DNA from 3 places in the Paenibacillus sp. J22P59 genome. Region 1 is predicted to be linked to each of the others. Evidence: riboswitches for the same ligand, from Rfam matches in the RefSeq annotation. Region 1 holds a riboswitch; each other region holds the start of a gene.

What was found. A riboswitch is a leader RNA that binds a small molecule or an ion and turns the genes downstream of it on or off. The one in region 1 is predicted to bind cyclic di-GMP.
Region 2: it holds a riboswitch for cyclic di-GMP, as region 1 does, so the genes downstream of both, AC50YO_RS06215 (methyl-accepting chemotaxis protein) here and AC50YO_RS01075 (NPCBM/NEW2 domain-containing protein) in region 1, are expected to answer to the same signal.
Region 3: it holds a riboswitch for cyclic di-GMP, as region 1 does, so the genes downstream of both, AC50YO_RS21410 (putative bifunctional diguanylate cyclase/phosphodiesterase) here and AC50YO_RS01075 (NPCBM/NEW2 domain-containing protein) in region 1, are expected to answer to the same signal.

The regions. Positions count from the first base shown of each region.
Region 1 covers NZ_JBXENX010000001.1:204,404-211,684, forward strand. The annotation lists gene AC50YO_RS01050 (DUF8832 domain-containing protein) at 1-253, shown strand, start outside; gene AC50YO_RS01055 (hypothetical protein) at 412-1,245, shown strand; gene AC50YO_RS01060 (pentapeptide repeat-containing protein) at 1,394-1,819, shown strand; gene AC50YO_RS01065 (alpha/beta fold hydrolase) at 1,877-2,665, shown strand; gene AC50YO_RS01070 (sensor domain-containing diguanylate cyclase) at 2,704-3,678, shown strand; cyclic di-GMP riboswitch class I at 3,837-3,921, shown strand; gene AC50YO_RS01075 (NPCBM/NEW2 domain-containing protein) at 4,080-7,281, shown strand, end outside.
Region 2 covers NZ_JBXENX010000003.1:195,636-202,916, reverse strand. The annotation lists gene AC50YO_RS06225 (ABC transporter ATP-binding protein) at 1-270, opposite strand, end outside; gene AC50YO_RS06220 (MFS transporter) at 427-1,620, opposite strand; gene AC50YO_RS06215 (methyl-accepting chemotaxis protein) at 1,728-3,476, opposite strand; cyclic di-GMP riboswitch class I at 3,565-3,649, opposite strand; gene AC50YO_RS06210 (hypothetical protein) at 3,759-4,082, opposite strand; gene AC50YO_RS06205 (YflT domain-containing protein) at 4,119-4,442, opposite strand; gene AC50YO_RS06200 (YrzA family protein) at 4,595-4,804, shown strand; tRNA gene AC50YO_RS06195 (tRNA-Thr) at 4,872-4,947, shown strand; tRNA gene AC50YO_RS06190 (tRNA-Pro) at 4,957-5,033, shown strand; gene AC50YO_RS06185 (glycosyltransferase family 2 protein) at 5,129-6,229, opposite strand.
Region 3 covers NZ_JBXENX010000014.1:102,626-109,906, reverse strand. The annotation lists gene AC50YO_RS21415 (ABC transporter substrate-binding protein) at 629-1,954, opposite strand; gene AC50YO_RS21410 (putative bifunctional diguanylate cyclase/phosphodiesterase) at 1,957-4,605, opposite strand; cyclic di-GMP riboswitch class I at 4,742-4,825, opposite strand; gene AC50YO_RS21405 (cold-shock protein) at 5,167-5,409, opposite strand; gene AC50YO_RS21400 (cold-shock protein) at 5,499-5,699, opposite strand; gene AC50YO_RS21395 (beta-class carbonic anhydrase) at 5,903-6,466, opposite strand; gene AC50YO_RS21390 (hypothetical protein) at 6,569-7,281, opposite strand, start outside.

The sequences.
Region 1 (7,281 bases):
TATGGAATATCGCGATGCAACTACGGGTCAAGCCGTTCAGCTAGAGCCTTTCCTAGGAACGAGCGGACATTGTGTGATTATAGATGCAGAAGCGAAGGAATACGTACATGTGCATGCCATGGACAGTATGAGTTCAGACAGCAATGCAATGTTTCATACGGTATTTCCGAAGGCTGGCTTATACAAGCTATGGGGGCAATTTCAATATGGGGGTGAGGTTTTGACCGTCCCCTTTGTGATTAAAGTACGATAATAATGAAATTTAGCGGAAATGGTGTTAAAGCATCGGGTACAGGCAGTAATTTAGTCTTGTCAAAAGTATGGAAAGGGGGACTACTTTTTTCCATAATTGTGATATGATAATTCGGTAGATCGTTCCTACGAAATAGATGATTACTCAGGAGGGCATATATGAAATTTTCAGAAATCCCAAAACTAACGATTGCAGAAAACAAGCTAGCAACGGATATTGATCGAATTCGAGAACATTACAATCATATAGAGTTAAATCATTATTTTGAACCGAGCCGCCTGTGGCAGAATGATAGCCAGTCACAGAATGATCAGAATGCACTTCTGATTGCTGAGCCTGAAGATATAAATTGCTGGATTCATGGGCTAAGCCAAGGCTGTATTGTCAAAATGAGAAATCTTGAAGAGTCTATTATCGTTTTAGTAAATAGCGGGGATTTGTATAGCGCTTCCATTCTGATTCGTCATCATATGGAGCTGGCGGGCCTGCTTTGCCTTTCGCTTGAAGTATTAAGAGAGCAAAATCAAGAGAAGCTGCTGCAGTATATCGCTACTACATTTTATAGTGCTGCCAATCCTAATGCCAAGCCTGGCAATTTAGAGGCACCGGCTGTCTCCGAAATGGTCAGAGCACTGGATGGTTTCTTGAAATCCAATACGAATAGCGGCTACGAAGAGGATAGCTTCATCAACGACTATGCTTTTTTAGGCCAGTTCTCACGTCCAAGCTCTAATACTTCATCGTTTTTTGTAGATGTGCAGCAAGAAGATGAGGGGAAAAACTTGCAATTCCGCTGGAAAGCAGGCTATGGGCAAGAAGGCATCCTAAGTACGCTGCAAGCGCTTAAACAAAACCTGCAAGTTGGATTAGCTTGTTATTATTTGCTTACTGCTCACGAATTTACGCCAGAGAACATCAATATTAATCGGAATAATATTGCGTTGTCGTATGAGATTCTAAGCGGCATGACTTATGCTGCTGGTACAAAATAATAGGCTCTAGCATTTGAAAGAAATTAGACCAAAAACTCCGACCCTAATGGGGCGGAGTTTTTACTTTGACAACCTGCGGGTGGACAGACTGGCAATGCTATACTAAAGTGGAAGGAAGAATAGTTCCTACATATGGGAGGTAGCAGAAATGAAAGTAGAACATGAGAAGGAAAAACTGACGATCATGAATTCTGATGTGACTGCTTCAAGCTTTAAATATACCCGTGCAGCGCAACTGACGGTTGAATGCTGTGACTTTAGCGGCATGACAATGAATGATGTGAATTTGACGGGGCTGAAAATTTCAGATGCTAATTTGAGTGAGCTTGGTATTCATGGTGCACAATGGGGCGGCGCACATTTTAGTAACATTGGATATGGTAATCCCAACCAACCGGAAGTAAGGCATAATGAAACTCCGATACAATTCTCAAATTGCAATTTACAACAAGGCCTGTTCTCCGATTGTAATTTAACGAACGTTAAGCTGGAGAATTGTAATATTAGCAGTCTAGTTATAAATGGAGTAAACATCGAAAGCTTATTGAAGAAGCATAATGAGAATAAGACTTGATATTTCCATGTTGCCCCTTCAGAATGAAGAGAACCTCATAGAGAAGGAGAGTTATAGATGATTGCAGCTCGGAATAATGTTAAGGTGTTTGGATCAGGAGAACGCACGCTTTTATTTGCCCATGGATTTGGCTGTGATCAAAGCATGTGGCAGTTCATCCTTCCTGCCTTTGAGGGAAAATATAAAATCGTTTTATTTGATTATGTTGGATCAGGAGAGTCAGATTTAACGGCGTATACGACGGAGAGATATCGTACACTGCACGGCTATAAGCAGGATCTCTTAGATGTTATAGAATCATTAGAGCTTACCAATGTAATCTTTATAGGGCATTCTGTTAGTTCTATGATCGGATTGCTTGCCTCAATCGAGCGGCCTGATTATTTCGATAGATTGATTATGATCGGACCATCTCCACGATATTTGAATGATGATGGTTATGTCGGCGGCTTCGATAAAAGCGATATTACAGAGCTGCTGGATATGATGGAGATGAATTTTGCTGGATGGGCTAGCTTCATGGCACCACTGGCGATGAATAATCCAGAGCTTCCTCAATTGTCGAAGCAATTGGAGAAAACCTTTAGCTCCGCAGATCCTGTCATTGCAAGAGAATTTGCAGAAGTGACATTCTTGTCCGATCATCGGGTGGATTTGCCTAAAGCGACTATTCCAACACTTATTATGCAATGCTCGGACGATAGTGTCGTTCCTCTAGAGGTAGGGCATTATTTGCATCAGCATATGCCAGGCAGCACGTTGCAGCTAATGAAGGCAAAGGGGCATTACCCTCATATCAGCCATCCGGAAGAAACGATAAGTTCCATCAATGAGTATCTTTATTGAAATGAGCTAGATTAGAATCTGTGAAAGGATTTATGCGAATGAATGAACGGCTGAACTATGCGCCATGTGGATTTATCTCTATTACACATGAAGGAATGATCACGATTGTGAATCAAACTTTTCTTGATAAGATGGGATATCATCGGGAGGACCTGGTGCATAAGCATTTGGAATCTATTATGTCTACGGCAAATAAGCTTATTTTTCATTCTTACTTTTATCCGTACATACAGCTTAATGGGCATGTAGAAGAGATGCTTCTAAGCTTGAAGGATCATAAAGGAGAAGCGATTCCTTTTATCGTGAATGGGCGAAGGTATGAGAATAACGGTATAGAGATGATTGATTGTGTATTGGTCCAAATGGGCAAACGAATGGACTATGAGCTGGAGCTTCGGGCTGCAAAGAAACAAATTGAAGAAGCTTATTGGGAAAAAGATCAAGCACTTGAGAAGCTGAAACAAATTCATATGGAGATTGAGCAGAAGCAAGCTGAATTGATGGAAATTAATGCGATTCTCGTGAACTTATCTATAACAGATAAGCTCACGGGACTGAAGAATCGAAGATTTTTTCAAGAGAAACTGGAAGAACAAATAGCGAAATATAGAGATGAACAGACGCCATTTTCTCTGTTTATAGTAGATATTGACCACTTCAAGCATGTGAATGATACATGGGGCCATCAGACAGGCGATCAGGTTCTGGAAAAATTGGCGCAAATCTTACAGTCCCATGCTCGTCAAGAGGATGTGGCGGCCAGGTATGGTGGAGAAGAATTTGTCCTTATCCTGTCTGGCACAGATATAGAAGAGTCAAAGGCGATAGCTGACAACTTACGGCATGCAGTAGCGGATTCTAGATGGGAAACAGGGAAGCTGACAGTGAGTATAGGCATAGCTACCGTTACCCCTATAGATTCTGACGCAACGCTCGTGAAGAAAGCAGATCAAGCACTCTATGCCTCCAAAGAAAATGGGCGCAACCTGGTTACGCACATTAATGATTTATAATCTTTTTATATAAATTGGAAGTATTCATTAATTTAATGGTAATATTTATTATAGTTTATTGAATAATTATTGAATATAATCTGAAATACCTATTTGGATATGCTACTAAATATTCATGTCAGTATACATAAAACTATGGTATTGTTTGTTTGTATTCCAAACTGAATAGGCAAACCTATGGAAATGTAGGGACGCAAAGCTAAAGGGACTAAGGTTGCAAAACGATGTCAGCCAGCTGCCAAAGAGTGTATGACGCTTTTTGTTTTTTAAAGCTGCTGAGGTAATGGAGTCTTTTTTCTATGCAGCTTTATTCACAATCAGGCTACTCTTATGGAGTAGTTTTTTTGCGCCTATTTTAAGTCAGTGGTTTGGAATTATCATTCATCAGGGGGCAGAAAAGTATGAAGAAAATGATTGCGATCGCCACATCAGCAGCGATGCTAATCAGTTTTTCCAGTGAGACAGGTTATGTGTTAGCAAGTGAGCTGCATCAAGCAAATGGAGCGAAAAACGTATTGGTAAGCCAAGCTCGTGCAACAAGCGCAGCCTCTGTAGCTCCTTTTGATTTATATGGCAAAGAAATTCTCCAAGCGTACAATGAAGTATTCAAAATGAACACTACGAATATTAAATCAATCAAAAGCAATGGCGGGAACTATCCAAACTCTGCAATAAATAAGGCTATTGATGGAAATATGGATACCCATTGGGAAACGGGCAAGCCTAACTCTGCCAGCTTTACGAACGAAGTCGTTATCCAATTGAATGAGGAGACGATCCTGAATCGCGTTATCTATGCAGCTAGGCAATCCAGTGCCAAAGGGAAAGGCTTCGCTCAGCAATTTGATATTTACAGCTCAGCTACGGATGAAGGTGACAACTTTACTCTCGTTTCTACTGGTGAATATAAAGGCTCAACGGGAGATATTGTGGCGATTCAATTCGCGCCAACTGCCTTTAAAAGATTGAAATTCGTATTCAAGCAAGCGAATCAGGATTGGGCGAGTGCAGCGGAATTTGCCTTGTACAAAGAAGATCCGGTCAGTGATCAGGTAGACAACCTGTTCACAGATGGAACGATGAGTGCTGTTACACCAGCTTATAATAGTACAGCAACAATTGCAGCGCTTGAGGACGCGGCGAAAGCCCATCCGCTATATTCTCTATTAAGAGAGCAAATAGAATTGGCTAAAAAGATCGTTAGTGGCGAAATCAATATGGAAGGGATGACTATTCAAGCCGAGCAGCATGGGGATATGAAGAAGCATGCGCAGCAAAATCTACGATTCGGCTTTGGAACTAACAATCAATCTACCGGATTCGTGGCTATGCCAGGCGATCAAATTAATGTCTATGTAGATGTGGAGTCTGCTGCGAAAGTGCCTTCTCTAGTATTCTCGCAACAGGAGGGCTCTTGGTCGAGCTGGGCAAGAGGCGTACAATTGCGTCCGGGTAAAAACACGATTACAGTACCTGAAATTCCAACCAACAGCGCTTATTCGAATGAAGTGACGAAAGGCGGAACGGTATATATCGTCAATCCCTATACGTCTGAAGAGCAAGGAAAAGCCCCTCGTATTCGTTTCGAAGGCGTCGAGAAAATTCCTTTTATGACGAAGAATACGGACCCCGAGCAATTCAAAGCCTTTTTGACTGCCTATAAACAAAGAGTAGACCAGGACAAGGCGGCGCACCCGAACATTCGAGATCGCCAATTAATAGACGTGGTCGAGATGGTCAGCGACCGGATTATCTTTACGGGAACGGCTACGGATGCCTACAACAAGTTTATTACACAAGGTCTGAGCCCAATGGATACTTTGACCGGCTATGACTACTGGATAGACAAAAACTTTGATTTCTATGGTCTGGATGGACGAAGTGAGCAGCATGATCCTAAGCTTATCCGAGAAAATGTAAGATTGATGCAGCCATACGGCTTCATGTATGCAGCGGGTGACCATACGGGTATCCAGCGTGGAGAAGTAGGGTTGATGCTAGAGGATTTCAGTAAAGTATATCCAGGCTGGGGCTTGACTCATGAGATCGGGCATCGGATGGCTGTTGGCGAGCGGGAATATGGCGAAATTACGAATAACATGGTAGCTATGCTCATGTCGATTGCCTATGATTCTATGGATAATCGGATACCGTTCGAAGAGATTTATAACTATGTGATTGAAGAAAATAAAGTGGCGATGGATCAGCAGTCGCTCAGCGCAAGGCTAGGAGCCTATTGGCAATTGGAGCTGGCGCATCCCGGCTATTGGGCGGAGCTAAATAGTCTATATCGGGAACGCAAGGTATCTTTGCCGAATGGTGATAACTCCAAGCAGCAATATTTAATTGAATTTTCTTCGGAAGTGCTAGGTTTGGATTTGAGCAGCTTCTTCGCTCGCCATGGCTTCACTGTTAATGCTGAGACAAGGGAGAAGGTTGGGAAGTATCCCGCTTCCAAGCCGCTATGGTATTTGAATAACTCGGTCATTAACTATGAAGGAACAGGCATAGAAGGCGGCAAAGCAGCCATTACGGCGGGTATTACTGCGAACGCGACTGCCAAATCGAATACGCTGAGCTTTAGCATAGATAAGGCTTTTAAGGCTGATTTATTAGGCTATGAAATCTATCGAAACAATCAATTAGTTGGCTTTACAGGTTCAGAGCAATTCATAGACAAAGGCATTGATCCTACGCAAAATTATACGTATAAAATTGTGGGCTACGATAAAAAACTGCAAGCGCTGAAGCCTGTAGAATTTAAGGCGTTCAAGCCTGCGCTGTCTGTTGAAGACCAAGTTACGCTGAAGCTGCATCAAGCTTTTGATCCAATGAATTATGTAAAGGCCACTAACTATCAAGGTAAAGATATCACGAGTCAAGTAGTGGTGAAATCGAATACTGTTGACGTTACGAAAAAAGGCAGCTACACGCTTGTCTATGAAATTAGAAGCGGTGAGACAACCGAGACCAAAACGACAAAGGTTACGGTGACGAGTGACTTTGCCTATCTGTCGGATATGGAAGCGAAATCAGCAAGTGTCGGGTGGAACCAGCTACAGAAGGATAAAGCTCCAGCAGGTGGAATCATCACATTACTTAGACAAGGTCTTCCAGCAACCTATGCCAAGGGGATAGGCGTACATGCGAATTCTGAGGTCATTTATTCGATTGAGGGTAAAGGCTATGATTTCTTTGAGAGCTATATCGGCATCGACCAAGCGATGAAAGGGAAACCTTCTTCCGCTACTTTTGAAGTATATGTAGATGGGGAGAAAAAATGGGCAAGCGATGTATTCCTGGCAAGCACGGAGCATCAATTTGTACAGATTCCTGTTACAGGTGCAAAAGAAATCAAGCTTGTAACGACAGATGCAGGCAAAGATGGAAATTCATCTGATCACACCGTATGGGCAGACGCGAAGCTCACGAAGGAGTCGAGCAAGCCTGTCATTACTGTACCAGAAGAGACGACATGGATTAAGCTCAGCAGCGAGTTTGATGTGCGGCAAAATGTACAGGCGTTTGATAAAGAGGACGGGGATTTGACCTCGCAAATGGAAGTCGAAACGAACGGTTTCCGTACGAACAAAACAGGTACTT
Region 2 (7,281 bases), on a different contig from region 1:
AATTCCACCGACATGGCGAATCGCTTGCTCGAAGTTCGTGCGAATGCTGCTCCCGCCTATCCGAACATCGCCTTCCGTCATGTTGATCAAACCAACAATCATCCGTATAGTCGTTGTTTTCCCCGCTCCATTGGGGCCAAGCAAGCCTACTATCTCACCCTTAGCGACATCAAAGCTTAAGCCGTCCACTATTTTTTTACCGCTAATTTGCTTCGTGACTCCGTCCAATTGCAATACGATTGAGGGATTTGTAATAACTGCTGTTTTCATTGCTCCGCTCCTCTTTTGTACTAGTGTTATAGTTAAATAGTACACTAGGATTCCAAAGCTGTAAATAGGCACTTTAAATAACCATTGAATACCTGTATCCGCAAAAAAGACTCCTCATTAAGTTCAATAGAACTCATAAGAAGTCTCGTTAGTTAGCTATTCTGGCAGTGCCAGCGCCTTTACGGCTTTTTTCTGAAACACCGGTATAGCGAACAAGCAAATTAGCGTAATCGCAATAATGACAATGAAGAAAATGCCTTTGATGTCGTCCAGGAACAGCATTAAGGATAACAACACACAGCGCGTGAATACGAGCAGGCACTCACGCCATACTAGGTAAGCTGCCTGCTGCCCTCCGCCAAGCGGCTGAATACAGCGATAGAGCTGGGCATTCCAGATCACGCCGAAGAAGAACATTCCAATCGTTGTAAGCAGGTTAGACATAATAAGCAGCGGCTTCGTTAAATGTGGGTCCAGCGGCATAATGACAATGAGAAAACCCGTTGCCAGCAGCAGCGTCCCAATCCACAGCCATTTGTTCTCATCCAGCTTAATTTTACGGAACAAGAGCAGGCCGAGAAAGCTTGATGCGGTATACAGCATATTCAGCAAAGCGATCCAGGTCTTGTCTTCCGTCACGGTAAAGGTGAAGATAAGCGTGAACAAGTTCTGAAACTGCAGGAACATACCGCCCGCCAAGATGGATAGCAGCAGCCATTTGGAGCCTGGTCTTGCAAATACATTGCGCCAGTGCATCATCTTCAAGAAGTTCCCATCTTCGCGAGTACGCGGCGGCAGCGCAATCTTCGGCATCGTAAAGGAGAAGAGCAGCATGATGACTAGAAATAACAGCATTAATGCGAATGATCCGTTATAATCAAAAAACTCGATAACAAAGGCTGAGATCAGCGGAACGAGAAAGGCCAGCACCTGGAGAATCAAATTATTGGCTGCGAAGAACGGCGCAAAATCCTTCCCTTTCCCATATAACGCTATACTTAGATTAAGTGCTGCGAACTGAAAGCCATACATGGCACCAACGGACAGTCCTACTATAGCGATCCATAGAAATCTTACATCCGTCTGGAGAAAGGTAAGCAGCAGAAAAGCTGTTGCCCCTAGCCCCGCGGATAGCCCGATCAGCAATCGAATCGTATACTTCGTCAATAATGCAGCTCCGATTGTGAACGTTATCCCCCAGCTAAAGTACATGAACATATTGAACAAGGATAATTCATAGATCGACTGCCCATTTTCCCAAATATACAAATTAACAAAAATACCGATATAAATAAAAATAACCGAACTAATTCCATTCATTGCCAGCATTCGTCGTAATTCTGTAGTCAATCTAATAACACCCTCTGATCCATATTTGCCGCAACTTCATTATAAATGGCTTTTTCAGAACAAAAGGGATAAATTTCTATTGTCAAAGGGATATAATCATGTCATTTTTATACATGGAAATGAGATGCCTTTTCCTTCAGCTCCGTCGAGGATTGCTTCAATTGCTGGGCGAGTCCATGCAATTTATCCGATACAACATTTTGCTCTGTCGATAGAAGCCCCATCTGCTCCATCTTCTGATTTACATCAGACGAAGTGCCGAGCAATTGATCCACTGCTGTGACGATCTGTGTCATGCCAATCGTAATCTCCGAGATCGCTACCGATATTTCGCTGACTTGTTCCGACAATGAACTGCTTTGCTGCTCCAGACCTTGGAACGTAACGGATGCTGTCAATGAAGCCTCCCTTGTCGACGATATGATCTGGGCGAATTCTCCGATACGTTGACTCGTAAGCGTCACATCACCTTGGATAAGCTTTAGTTCCTTCGCAATGTTTTTGGATATCGAATCAGTCTGGCCGGAGAGCTTGCGAATTTCTTCTGCAACGACAGCGAAGCCTCGGCCATGCTCGCCGGCTCTAGCTGATTCAATAGAAGCATTAAGAGACAGTAGATTGGTCTGCGTATTCAAATCCTGAATGCCCTCCAGAAATTTGGTTACATTGCTATACCGAACCGTCATGCTTGCAAAAGCTTTCGTAACCTGCTCGTACTGCTCAGCAGCCCGCTTCACCATTTGGACGACACCTTCCATATCTTGTGAGCCGCTATTGGACGACAGCTTCATCTCCTGCATATCTTTATTAATATATTCACTGGAAGCAGCAATTTGCTGTGAGCTCGCCGATATCTCTTCTGTAATGGCAGATATAGATGACGCATCATCATATTGCGAGAGCAGCACCTCGGTCCCGAGCACAATCTGTCCCTTTACCTGCTCTGATGCGGTTTGATTGCGTCCAACCATTTCACCCATTTGAGCAGATATTCCAAGAACGGTATGGCTGACCTCAAGCGTCGATTTAATCGTATCCCGCAGCGTACCACCCATCGCCGACAGGGATCGGTCAATATCGCCGAATTCATCGAACCTGTCAAGCTTCCTGCTATAGGTGAAATCGCTGTTCTTATAGGCATTAATGCGCCCCATAATTCCAGCGAGACCCTTCTTAATGCTTTGGCCAAGCTGATAGGACATAAGAAAAGGGAGTAGAGCTAAAAAGATAACATTGATAATAACGATAATATTAGCTTTCTCTAGACTTTTGGACAATCTCGTATTTGTTTCCAACACATCGGCATTCATTTTTTCTCCGATAACATCACTTGCATAACTCAAAGTGACGGTATAGACACCGATTAAATTTCTTATATGTAACGCTCTAACTTCCGAATTTCGCTCTCCATAGCTGAGATCGAAGCTATTTAACTCCTCATACCCAAGCTGAAGCACATTTACCTGATTCGCATATTGTTTTCCCTTATCGTTAGTCGAATATTTCTTATCCAGCTTCTCAAATTTCTCCCTAAGCTTTGCCAGCTTATCAGGGACTGCCTCCAGATTAACCGTAATTGGCTTAGTGTCGACATCATCGTTCTCGATCGCATTCACCATCAGCAGCATAGTCTTCAATAGCAAGTCGGTAACATCACGATATTCTCGCTCCGCAGCAGTCAATTGCTCCGCATCCTTCACGGCATTGGATACCGATAGATTTTGCGTGTAAATAAAATATCCAGCACCCACGTTGAATAAGGTGATAAGCGAAGTAATTAACAGCAGCTTCACCGTAATTTTTTGCTTATTCACTAACCTAGCCGCCTTGCTCTTCCATTGTCTGACCTGATGCATTGCTTTCTCTCCTCTGTATCTGAAAAAAACAAAGCCATTTGAACCCCAAAAGAAGGGCAAATGGCTTTATCAGCTCTTTAGTCCTGGATCTGGAGGTCTGGCAACCTTAGTCATACAACCTTAGGCCCATAACTTTGCGTCCTTATTTTTCAATAAGTTTGCCTTTTTCAGTTAATCGCATTGAACTTCTTCAATACCGATCCATTTTAGGTGATATCCTACAATTTGTAAAACCAAAAAATGGGACCAGGTGCTTAAGTAAGCACCTAGTCCCATTTTCATCTATGCTAGCAATAGTTCTTTTAGCTGACTCTCGTCCTTAGCTTCTGATAAGACAACCGATACAGGTATGTCCGGTTGCTCCGGCTTAACGAAGCTAGTGTCTTTCAAATAATAGCCTTTCTCACGAGCAACAGTGTAAAAGGTACAAAATTGGTTGGAATAGCCTATAGCTTCCTCCTCGTTGGAATAGCTTCCTAGGATGTTGCCTATTCCAAGTGGATTCGACGTACTCTGAATACTAAGCTGAAATGCCTGTCCATCCTCACCTATTTCCTTCACGATAACCTCGCTATCAAAACAGGGAACACGATGTTTAATGGTCATTTCATTCACCGCCTTCTACACGAATGGGCCTAACTTTTATTGCTTAGCAATGACAAGGACCTTGCCCCTGTCCAGCTCTTGCTCATAATGCTCTGCTTCTCTCTCAGTCAAGCCGACTGATTCAAGCTTCGCTCTTAGCTCATCACCACGACTGCGGAACAAATTAGCCAGCGCATTGAACACGCCTTCTTCCGTCACGCCGATTTTATTTGCATTTGTCCATTCAGACAATGAATCCTCACGGTCCTCTTCATGGGCTAGGACAAAAATATCATCCTGATTAAACCCTCTAACATTCAACTCTCTTACCGCGGATAAAGCGCCTACTCCTGATTCAACAACATGTACAGATGGTTTCATTTGTCATTCCTCCATTTCGAGATTCGATATCAATTTGCTGATCGTCTTGACCAGTGTAAGACTGTTTAACCTGTTGAACAGACTTTGAAACATCGAGAAGGAAAGGTATAATAGATTTATTCTAAATACTAGTTGAGAAGAGGCTGTAACAAATGGAGTTTAGATTAGATCTTATCGCTGATAAAGTGGAGTTTTTCGAGGCGTATGATTTGAGGACATTAGAGAAGCGAATCGACCAGCAGATTGACAATAACAAGGGGCTATTGCTTGAGGTATATTCCGTGCAGCATCATACTGTATTCAACCCAAATACGGAGAAAATGCATTACAGCGCAGTCGTACATTTCAAGGCAAAAAAATAATTTAAAAAAACTATTGCATTAACGTTCAGCATATGGCATAATAACTTTTGTGTCCAAGACATACCACGCCGGTGTAGCTCAGTTGGTAGAGCAACTGACTTGTAATCAGTAGGTCGGGGGTTCGAATCCTCTCGCCGGCACCATCTTTATTACGGGACGTAGCTCAGCTTGGTAGAGCACCTGGTTTGGGACCAGGGGGTCGCATGTTCAAATCGTGTCGTCCCGACCATAAAGTCAACATTCCAGAAGCTTGAATATTCAAGCTTCTTTTTTGTGTCTTCATTTCTATTATGGTATGTTCATTTCTAATAGGCCCTCTGTCCATTAGGACCTCCCCTCCTCTATCGTTAGATCACGACCCTTCCAGCGAACCTGCCTTCTGCAATAAGCCTGATAGATGGAATAAGTGAACACAAGGAGAAATAAAAACAGCGGTATCGGAAATAATAAAGCGGTTCCAAAACCGAAGCTGCCTGCACGCTTGAACCAAACTCGAAGCTGCAGCACGAAAGCAGCGTAAATCACACCGCCTATTGCGATATTTTCTAAAGACAGATCCGCAGCAATACTCCGCCATATCGTCACTGTCTTAACGATTCCCACAATCCATAGCACTGTGCCTAACAGTACAATAGGCTGCGTTGCAGCTGCACCGAGCGCAAAGCTTTTGCCCCAGCCCTTAACTAGACTGACGAAGCCATCCGGATACATACGGAAATTAACGATCCCTTTTCCGCTGCAATTATAAATAGGCGAGCCTCCTTTGGAGAACACAACGCCAAGCTCATAATGATCCAATATTTTCCCGCGAACCGCTTCATGACCGCCTACGCGGAAATAATCATCCCGGCGGCAAGCGATACACGGACCAAAAGCACCAGAATGAATATCCCCCTCTCCAACCGAGGCCAATACAATAATATTGAAAAAAGCTGAAAATTTCTCATACAGCTTAGTCACCCGGTGATAGGGCTGGATAGATAGCAATCCACCACGTGTAAGAACTCCAGCTGCTATAGAAGCAAGGGCATTGGGCTCCAGTACAATATCCGCATCCAGAAAGACGAGAAGCTCGCCGCGTGCGGCCTTAGCCCCGCTCCAGCATGCCCAATTTTTCCCCATCCATCCCTTAGGCAGTGCTCCCGCAGCAATAACTTCTGCTCCAGCTCGCCTCGCTATGAATACTGTGCCATCCTCTGAGCTATCATCAGCCACAATAATTTGAAGCGGCTGCATAGTCTGCGCTTTCAGAGATTCAAGCAGCGGCCCAATGTTCGCAGCCTCATTGCGTGCGGGTATAACAACTGTTATCGTCGTGGGCTGTATGTGACTCCCCTTCTGTACGATTAACCGCGAATTCACCCGCCCAAATAATATCCAACCGCTAATCCAGCCTGCCATTATAATGAAAATCCCGATTACCAAGGCGACCCCTCCTTGATCTGACTCTTTTATATGACTCACTTACATGTCTCACTTACATGTCTCACTTACATGTCTCACTTACATGTCTCTTTTACATGTTTTTGTGCATGACTTTATCTCATCACTTCTTGAACAACTAGTTTATAATTCCTTTTACATGACTTTATTCCTGAGTCTTCTGCGCATTCTATTTCTGTCTCTTTTCAACAAACCTATTCAATAGATGACCCTAATCACTAAATAGCCCTACCAAAAGTATACAATTTGTATCATTGTTTTGCTATCCTTTTGTAAAATTATTGGGTAGATTAACAGACGGAACAAAGATGTTCATTGAAGCCATAGCTTGTGGGCAATCCCGATTGGTTATATGGGAGCTGTAACAAATAATCAACAGCTCCAACACAGCTGCCAATCGTATGTTTTCAACTATCCACTTTGCATAGCCATTTACTTGATTATTGAATGCTCAACTGCGAGCATGGCGCTAACTTTCCTATTCCTATTCCTATTCCTATTCCTATTCCTATTCCCTCACTATTCTATGAGGCTACACTCACTCCTGCATTCTATTTTCTCTGCAAAACTAACATTCTATGAGGCTAGGCTCATCCCTCGCGAGCCTTGCTTCCTGATGTATGAGTCTAGACTCATACATCCCAGCTTTCTTCATTAATCACTCAAATTATACGCGTTTCTCCTCACACTTGGATGAACTTGCCTCATAGCCGCTGCCTCTCGCTCTTAACTCGAACTCCTAAATTAATCAGTTCCCTACTCCGAGCGTGGCGATATCCTTCCTATTCTATTCCCTCACTATTCTATGAGGCTGCACTCACTCCTGCATCTGTTTTCTCTGCAAAACTAACATTCTATGAGTCTAGACTCATAGCTCGCGAGCCTTGCTTCCTGAAGGATGAGTCTAGACTCATACATCCCAGCTTTCTTCATTAATCACTCAAATTATACGCGCTTCTCCTCACACTTGGATGAACTTGCCTCATAGTCGCTGCCTCTCGCTCTTAACTCGAACTCCTCCCTTAAATAATTAA
Region 3 (7,281 bases), on a different contig from region 1:
TTAATATTTACTTTACTACGTTAACACGTTATCAGAGTCGATAATATCATATTTCTTTAAATTTTGTCGAGTGATAAGCGTTCATATCAAATTATTTACATATTAATATTCCATTTTTTGTTATGTAAAATATGAAAATCGACTGTTGTAGCTGCTTTTTGGTTACATCTTCTTTTCTATAGCCCCAAGGATTAGCTTTAAGTTAAGCAATGCGAAACTGCTGGGCGTTGGAGAAGGCTGTAGCGAATGCTAAACCCATCTGCAACCCTTCCGTAACCAGCTACTCAACTAACGTCTCCTCAACTGCGAGCACAATGACTGCCTCACTAATCTGTGAGGCTAGGCTCACCCATACGGTCTGCTTACCCTATACAAGCAGCCTTCTATGAGCCTAGACTCATAGCTCAAGAGCCTAGCTTCCTGAGGGATGAGGCTAGACTCATACTTATCTGTTTCCTGCGCTGATCGCCGAAATTATAGGTGGCTTCCCTCATAGTTATGTGAGCTTGCCTCATACAATCCAAAGCAGGAGTGAAGGAACCTGAGTGAATGAGCCCCCTTAGATAAGCAGAAAAAACCTCCGAAACCACCGGAGAGTGGCAACGAAGGTTTTTAGTTCAATTATTAGTTATTTATTATTCGCCATACTTTTTCGACTCTGTAGAATAGCGAGCTCTTTGCCTAGTGCGGTTTGTATGGATTGCTCCGCAAGATCCAGAATAGTCTGCGAATCCATATTGCGTTCAATGCCCGAGTTAAGCTGTCCTACCCATAAGGGTTTCGCTTTAAGATCGAGAGGAGTTACAGTGAACTCTTCCATTTTTTTCACCAATTCCTCGTGCAGCGCATATAGCTTTTGTCCGCCAAAGTATTCATTGGTTACCTCTAGCTTTTCTGCATTGCCGCGGGCAGGAATATACGCCGGTACACCGCCATTAACCCCTTGCTCTGCCCACTCAGTGACACAGAATTCAATAAATTTCCATGCCCAGGCCTTCTGCTTGGCATTAGACGGCATCATAAAGTTGGAGCTATTCATCCAGCCATATTGATTGAAGGGCAGGCGTGTCTCTCGCCACTTGCCAGCTAATTCAGGCGCCCATTCCTTAATCTGGCTGGCCCCCCAAGTACCTAGATACATCATTACAAGATTTCCATTCCTGACATCCTGTTCCCCTGAGAGTGTCCATACATCGGATGCGGAAGCCAGTCCTTCAGCATGAACCTGCTTGGCAATATTAATCGCACCCAGAAATTTCTCATTATTGCGCGCAAAGTTAAAATTGGAATCAAATATGCCTTGTGTACTTTCGAATACCTGCATAGCCTCCAATGTCCACTGTGCAATATAACGATTGTCCTTTTTCATCGCCTTGCCCATACTAATCCAATTATCAGGGTTCTCCATATATTTCCCCAATTCCTCCGGATCAGAAGGAAACCCGTACTCTTCCATAATATCTGCTCGATAATACGTCCCTAATGGTGAGGTTGCGGTTGGAAACCCGATCAATCGCTCCCCATCATAAGAAAGATTGCTATTCCACAGCGATTTGCTGAAGTCGATCCGATGCTTGTCCGCCCCATAATCCAGCAAATTCTCCAGTCCTGTGATTGCTGTAAACTGGCCGAACTGCTCACTATCCGTTAACATGACATCGGGTGTATTCCCGGCTGCGATGGCCCCAAGATAGAAATTCGCATGATCACTGTACCGAACTAACTTGTCATTTACTTTGACATTAGGATACTTTTTCTGAAAAGCTTCAATGGCGGGGCCCCAACCAACGTAATAAGTCCAAAATTCCAGTTCCACTGGCTCTGTCGATAAAGTGTCGATGGCTGCTGGAGCCGTTGGCTCTACTACCGGATTCGTGGCACTCGGCTTGCATCCTGCCAAGGACATCGCAAAGAGCGTAACGCATATTCCTATAACGCTTAATGATTTCTTCATTATCAAGCCCCTCCAATTGGGTTCACAGCATATTCTGCTAACATATATTGCTCGAATTGAGCACACCGCAACGGCTTGCTGAAATAGAAGCCCTGGAGTTCGTCGCACTGCAGTTCGGTTAAGAAGTTTTGTTCCTGCCTAGTTTCAATGCCTTCTGCTACCACCTTCATCCCCATACTATGAGCAAGCTCAATTACAGCCTTGATAATAGATGACTTTCTGGCATTATGCTCGGCATCTTCAATAAAAGTCCGATCAAGCTTCACAATAGAGATCGGCAGCCGCTGCAATTGACTAAGAGAAGAATAGCCTGTTCCGAAATCATCAATTGAAATATGAATACCCATCTTTCGCAGCTGATCGAGAGACTCAATTACCGTCTCCATCTGCTCTATAAACACGCTTTCCGTAATTTCAATAATCATATATTGAGCCTCAAGACCTGTAGTTTCCAATATGCCGCGAATATTCTCTATCAGGTTGCCTTGATAAAAGTGCTTGGCGGATAAATTAACCGAAACCGGCAATTTGGGAAATCCTTTATCCTGCCATTCTTTCGTTTGTCGACATGCTTCTCGGAAAACCCATAAGTCGATATCGATAATCATGCCGGATGTCTCTGCCAACGGGATGAACTTGACGGGAGAGATAAGTCCCTTATCAGGATGATTCCAACGGATCAGCGCTTCGAAGCCTATCGTCTTGCAGGTCTTCGGGCTAACCTTCGGTTGATAGACCAGAAAGAACTGTCCATCAAGCAGAGCATTACGCATTCCATTCTCCAGATGCATTTTTTCGTTAATGACATCCTCCAGTGCCTGATCAAAGAAATGATAGCTGCTCGCACCTTGCTCCTTCGCAACATACATGGCCATATCTGCTTTTTTCACAATGGCATCAATAGACGTTCCATGCTCCGGATACAGGCTAATGCCGATACTGATCGTCGTATATACAGAAGAATCCTCAAGCTCGAATGGCTCTTCAAAGCATCGGCAGATCTGTTCCGCATAAGCTCTCGGAGCATCGCAGGAATCATAACGCAGGATGAACACAAATTCATCTCCGCCCAGTCTAAATACGCTGCTTCTCTCGTCCATAATAGCAAGGAAGCGCTCCGCTACCTTCTGCAGGAGCATATCTCCAGCTACATGGCCAAGAGTGTCATTGATTTGCTTGAATCGATTCAAGTCAACGAACATAACAGCAACCCATTCATTGCGATTAGTCGCGTGTGACAGCCATTCGGTTAACACGTTCCGGAATTGCAAGCGATTGGGCAATCCAGTGAGGCTGTCATAATAAGCTAACTGATGGAGCTTCTCCTCAGATGTGCGAAGCTGCTGATTCATCCATACCGCTTCTTGGAACATCAACAGCAGGTTCTGGGACATATCCTTAAAGTTGTGTACGAGTGAGGAAATCTCTAATATACTGCTGTTCGGCCATTCCAAAGGGACCATCTGCTTCAGCTTCATAGGCAGATCGGTCGTCGATTCAGCCAGTTGCATCAGGCTGCGGCTTAACCAGCGATTAATAGCTAATGCCAGCATAGCGGCAATCGCGACGCTTCCGAGCATATACAGCAATTGATAAATATATTCTCGGAACATCTGTCCCTGGTACACCTCAACAGGAACACTGACCCTAAGCGTCAAGGGAACCCGGTTCAGCTCAACCTTATAAACATAATGTGCATTCCGCCATTGTTGGGTTGGGAGAAGAACGGTCGATTGGGCAGGTACTTCAATGAAAAAGTTTTCTACGATAGGAATAGCCGACGTTGCTTCAGCATGCTGTTGAGCTGTCAGAGGCATTGCATTGCTGGTCGCCAATACCTTATTCCGCTCTGTGCTGGTGATCGTAAGGTCGAACAGCTTCTGAGTCGTATTTCGATTAATAATTTCTTGAAGATATCCCATCTGTATAATATGCTCTGTGCGAATACCCAGTACATCCTCTTGCTTCCATTGCTCAAGTTCTTTCATTATGCTGTTCGCCGTATTGCTGGCCGTTTGGAGTGTCGTGCGAGTCGACACATCATAGGAATTCCAACCGCTAATGATCATATTCACGAGGAACGATAGAGCTACAACGGCTATCGAGAGGTGGAACAGCACCCTGCGGAACGGGATTGGGCGAGATTTGTCCTTAATAAGGCCAAGCCACCGTGCCAAGGGCAAATAATCGACTAATATTTCTGCGACTAACGTATTGAACAAACCATTGGATGCCGTAATAGCAAGCAGCAGAAAAAATTCGGTCGGAGAGAATACCCCAGAGAGCAAGCAAGCAACAAACGTAATCGGGGTACCGATTATTAACCAGAATAAGCCATCCATCTTAATCATGGAGCCTGGCCTTCTTAACAGCCAATAACCAATCCAACAAACTTCGAGCAGGAAGATACTTACAAACGCTGGATCATAGAATAGGAATATAGCGGCAGCATACACGACGGCAGCAGCAGGCAGTCCAACTCGCAATCCGAACAATCGGACCAAAGACAGCAGCAGAATATTCGTGAAGGTAAACGTAATGCCATAAATAAGCTGCAAGGGCTGTGAAGCGCTACCAAGAGCTAAGATAACAGCTCCTGCAATAAAGAGCCACCTGCGAAGGGGGTCGGAATTAACGAGAAGTCTCCACATGGGCGCAATCCTCCTGACGCATATCAATACAATGGGTCGTGATGAGAGAAAGGTTTGTTTTGATTCCCATATAAAAAAAACCAACAGCGATGCATGTGCAGCTATTTGGTCTCCAATCAACATAATAGATATGTCGGTCTGCAACCCGGCTGTCATATGAATTTACTTAAGACCCGTGGCTTTGCGTCCTATGCTCTCGCATAGTTTGCCTTTTCTATATGTTATTATAATATTTATATTTTACTAAAAGGAACGTGAAATTGGTAGCATTTTCATGCTTTTTTGGCATTATTTTAATACCGACAAACATCGTGTCTGTTCGCGATTTTTAGCTGTTTTTTTCCGACAAATTTCATGCAAAACAACCAAAAAATACGAATTACAGCGGGCGATCCCGCTGTTATCCGTCGATAAAAAAATAAGCCGCGCTAGCTGCTTTCCTCTCTTTTCTATTCATACCAGAAAGGGCTGCATCATATCTCACATTATTGTAACGTCATAATGAAGCTGGACAGCAAAAACCCACAACCTCGTGCGGTTGTGGGTTTACACATCATAGTATTACGATATTTTCCCTGCTTTTTGGTTCTTTCTGTGCAGCTTGATTTGCTGATCGGACGAGATCAGTATCGGCAGAACCTTAGTGCTGCTAATCATAGAAGACTTACACTGCAAGCATACAGGATCTTCTTTGAATGAGAAGCTATCTCTTATCCAACCGTTGCATTGTACGCTTGTACAGGACCAAATAGTGGTCATTTCTTCAGGTAAATTCTCCAACGGTCTATTCCAAGAATAATTCAATGGACCTTCCCCCTCAGAACAATCTTTGTGACTGGGTAGCATGATATTAAAAATCCCCAAACGGTTCGTTTGGGGATTTGATCATTATTCTACAGTTTTACAACGTTCTCAGCCTGTTGGCCTCTTTGACCTTGAACGACGTTAAACTCTACTTTTTGACCTTCGTCAAGCGATTTGAAGCCGTCGCCTGTAATTGCGCTGAAATGTACGAATACATCTTCGCCGCCTTCAACCTCGATAAAACCAAATCCTTTTTCTGCATTAAACCATTTAACTGTTCCTGTTTGCATAGAAACACCTCCAAATTTTACATGAAATTCTTATCCTGTTACAAATAAAAATTCACATATTGCACAAGGTTAGTAATTAAAATAATAACCCTCGGCAATATGTGAATTAGGTTAAATTCCAATATACTAATAATACCTTACTTTGAGACGAATAGCAAATTCTATATTTTAGAAATGATTGCATGGCCTATACCTTAATGGAATTATTCTCTATAATCCTCCACAATCATCTCAAGTGCGCCTGTCTCCGGGTCCATAACAAACCCATGTACAGGGATAGCCTCAGGGAACAGCGGATGCTTGCGGATCATCTTAACGCTATGCATGACCCCATCCTCCGGGCGCTCAAACCCGCGCAGAAACTTTTCCATTCGAATGCCCGAATTTTCAAGTGTCTCAATAACCAAAGGATCGATGCCATGCTCGGCAAACTTGCTGATAATCCGATCCGGTTCAATCTCCGTCATTCCGCAATTGAGATGACCTATGACAATAATCTCGCGTGCTCCTAATTCATATACCGCTACCAGAATGCTTCTCATAGCGCTGCCGAAGGGCTGGGTTAGGATGGCACCCGCATTTTTAATATACTTCGCATCGCCATTCTTCAAACCAAGCGCCTTCGGAAGCAGCTCGCTAAGCCGTGCATCCATGCAAGTAAGAATCGCTATTCTTTTATCCGGGTACTTGTCCGTTAAGTAATCCTCATAGGACTTCTCTTGGACGAATTGTTGATTATATGCCAATAAGCTGGGGACGATAGACATCTGATGGCCTCCTTAAATGATGCTGAACCTGAATAGGTTTTTTTATTTTAACATCAAATTTATAAGGATGGCAAAATTGTCGAAGCCCCGCCGTGCAATGCCCTACAGCCTCGGATCAAGCTCCTTCTCCTTCGCAACCTCGAATAACAGGTTGGCTACGGTTTCTTTGTAAGCCTCATTGGCTGGTGTAATTTCATTGAATCGCACCGATAGCATTCGAGCTCCCAAACGATATTCACTAGCTGATGTTCTGAGCTTCGAGCTAATATTTTTCTGCTTCATCAGCTTGCTGTATTTATGCGGGAATTTGTAGTCGTACCCATAAACAATAGAGAGATAGCTGCTATTGCGCACCTTGAGATAAGGCACGGCGTTATCACTCACCCGCTCCGGCTTAATGACGACCCCTTCCATCTGGTTCTCAACTGTCAGCTTGGAGAAATAGCTCTCTGCCCTTTCATATCCATCCGGCTCTGTAAGGTTAATCAGCATAAAGTCATCCTCTGATAGGAAACGATAGATCGTGGAGGTCGTTTCATCCGGCAAGCGTTCCTCCCCATTCTCATATACTTCCTTGAGCAGCGCGAACGGCTTATAAGCCAGCTTTGCCTCCCCTGCGTATAGCCCCAATTGCTTCTTATAGACTCGGTAAGCCTTCGTATGCTCCGCCAAAGGCATATACGTATCCTGCACTTCTCGAACATGCTTATAATTCTGATACACACTTGAGCCATACTTGTCGCTCAGCGCTGTCTTAGACTGATGGTACTGATCCTTCTCGAACCCGCTCTCGTTATAAGTAGCCGACAGCTTGT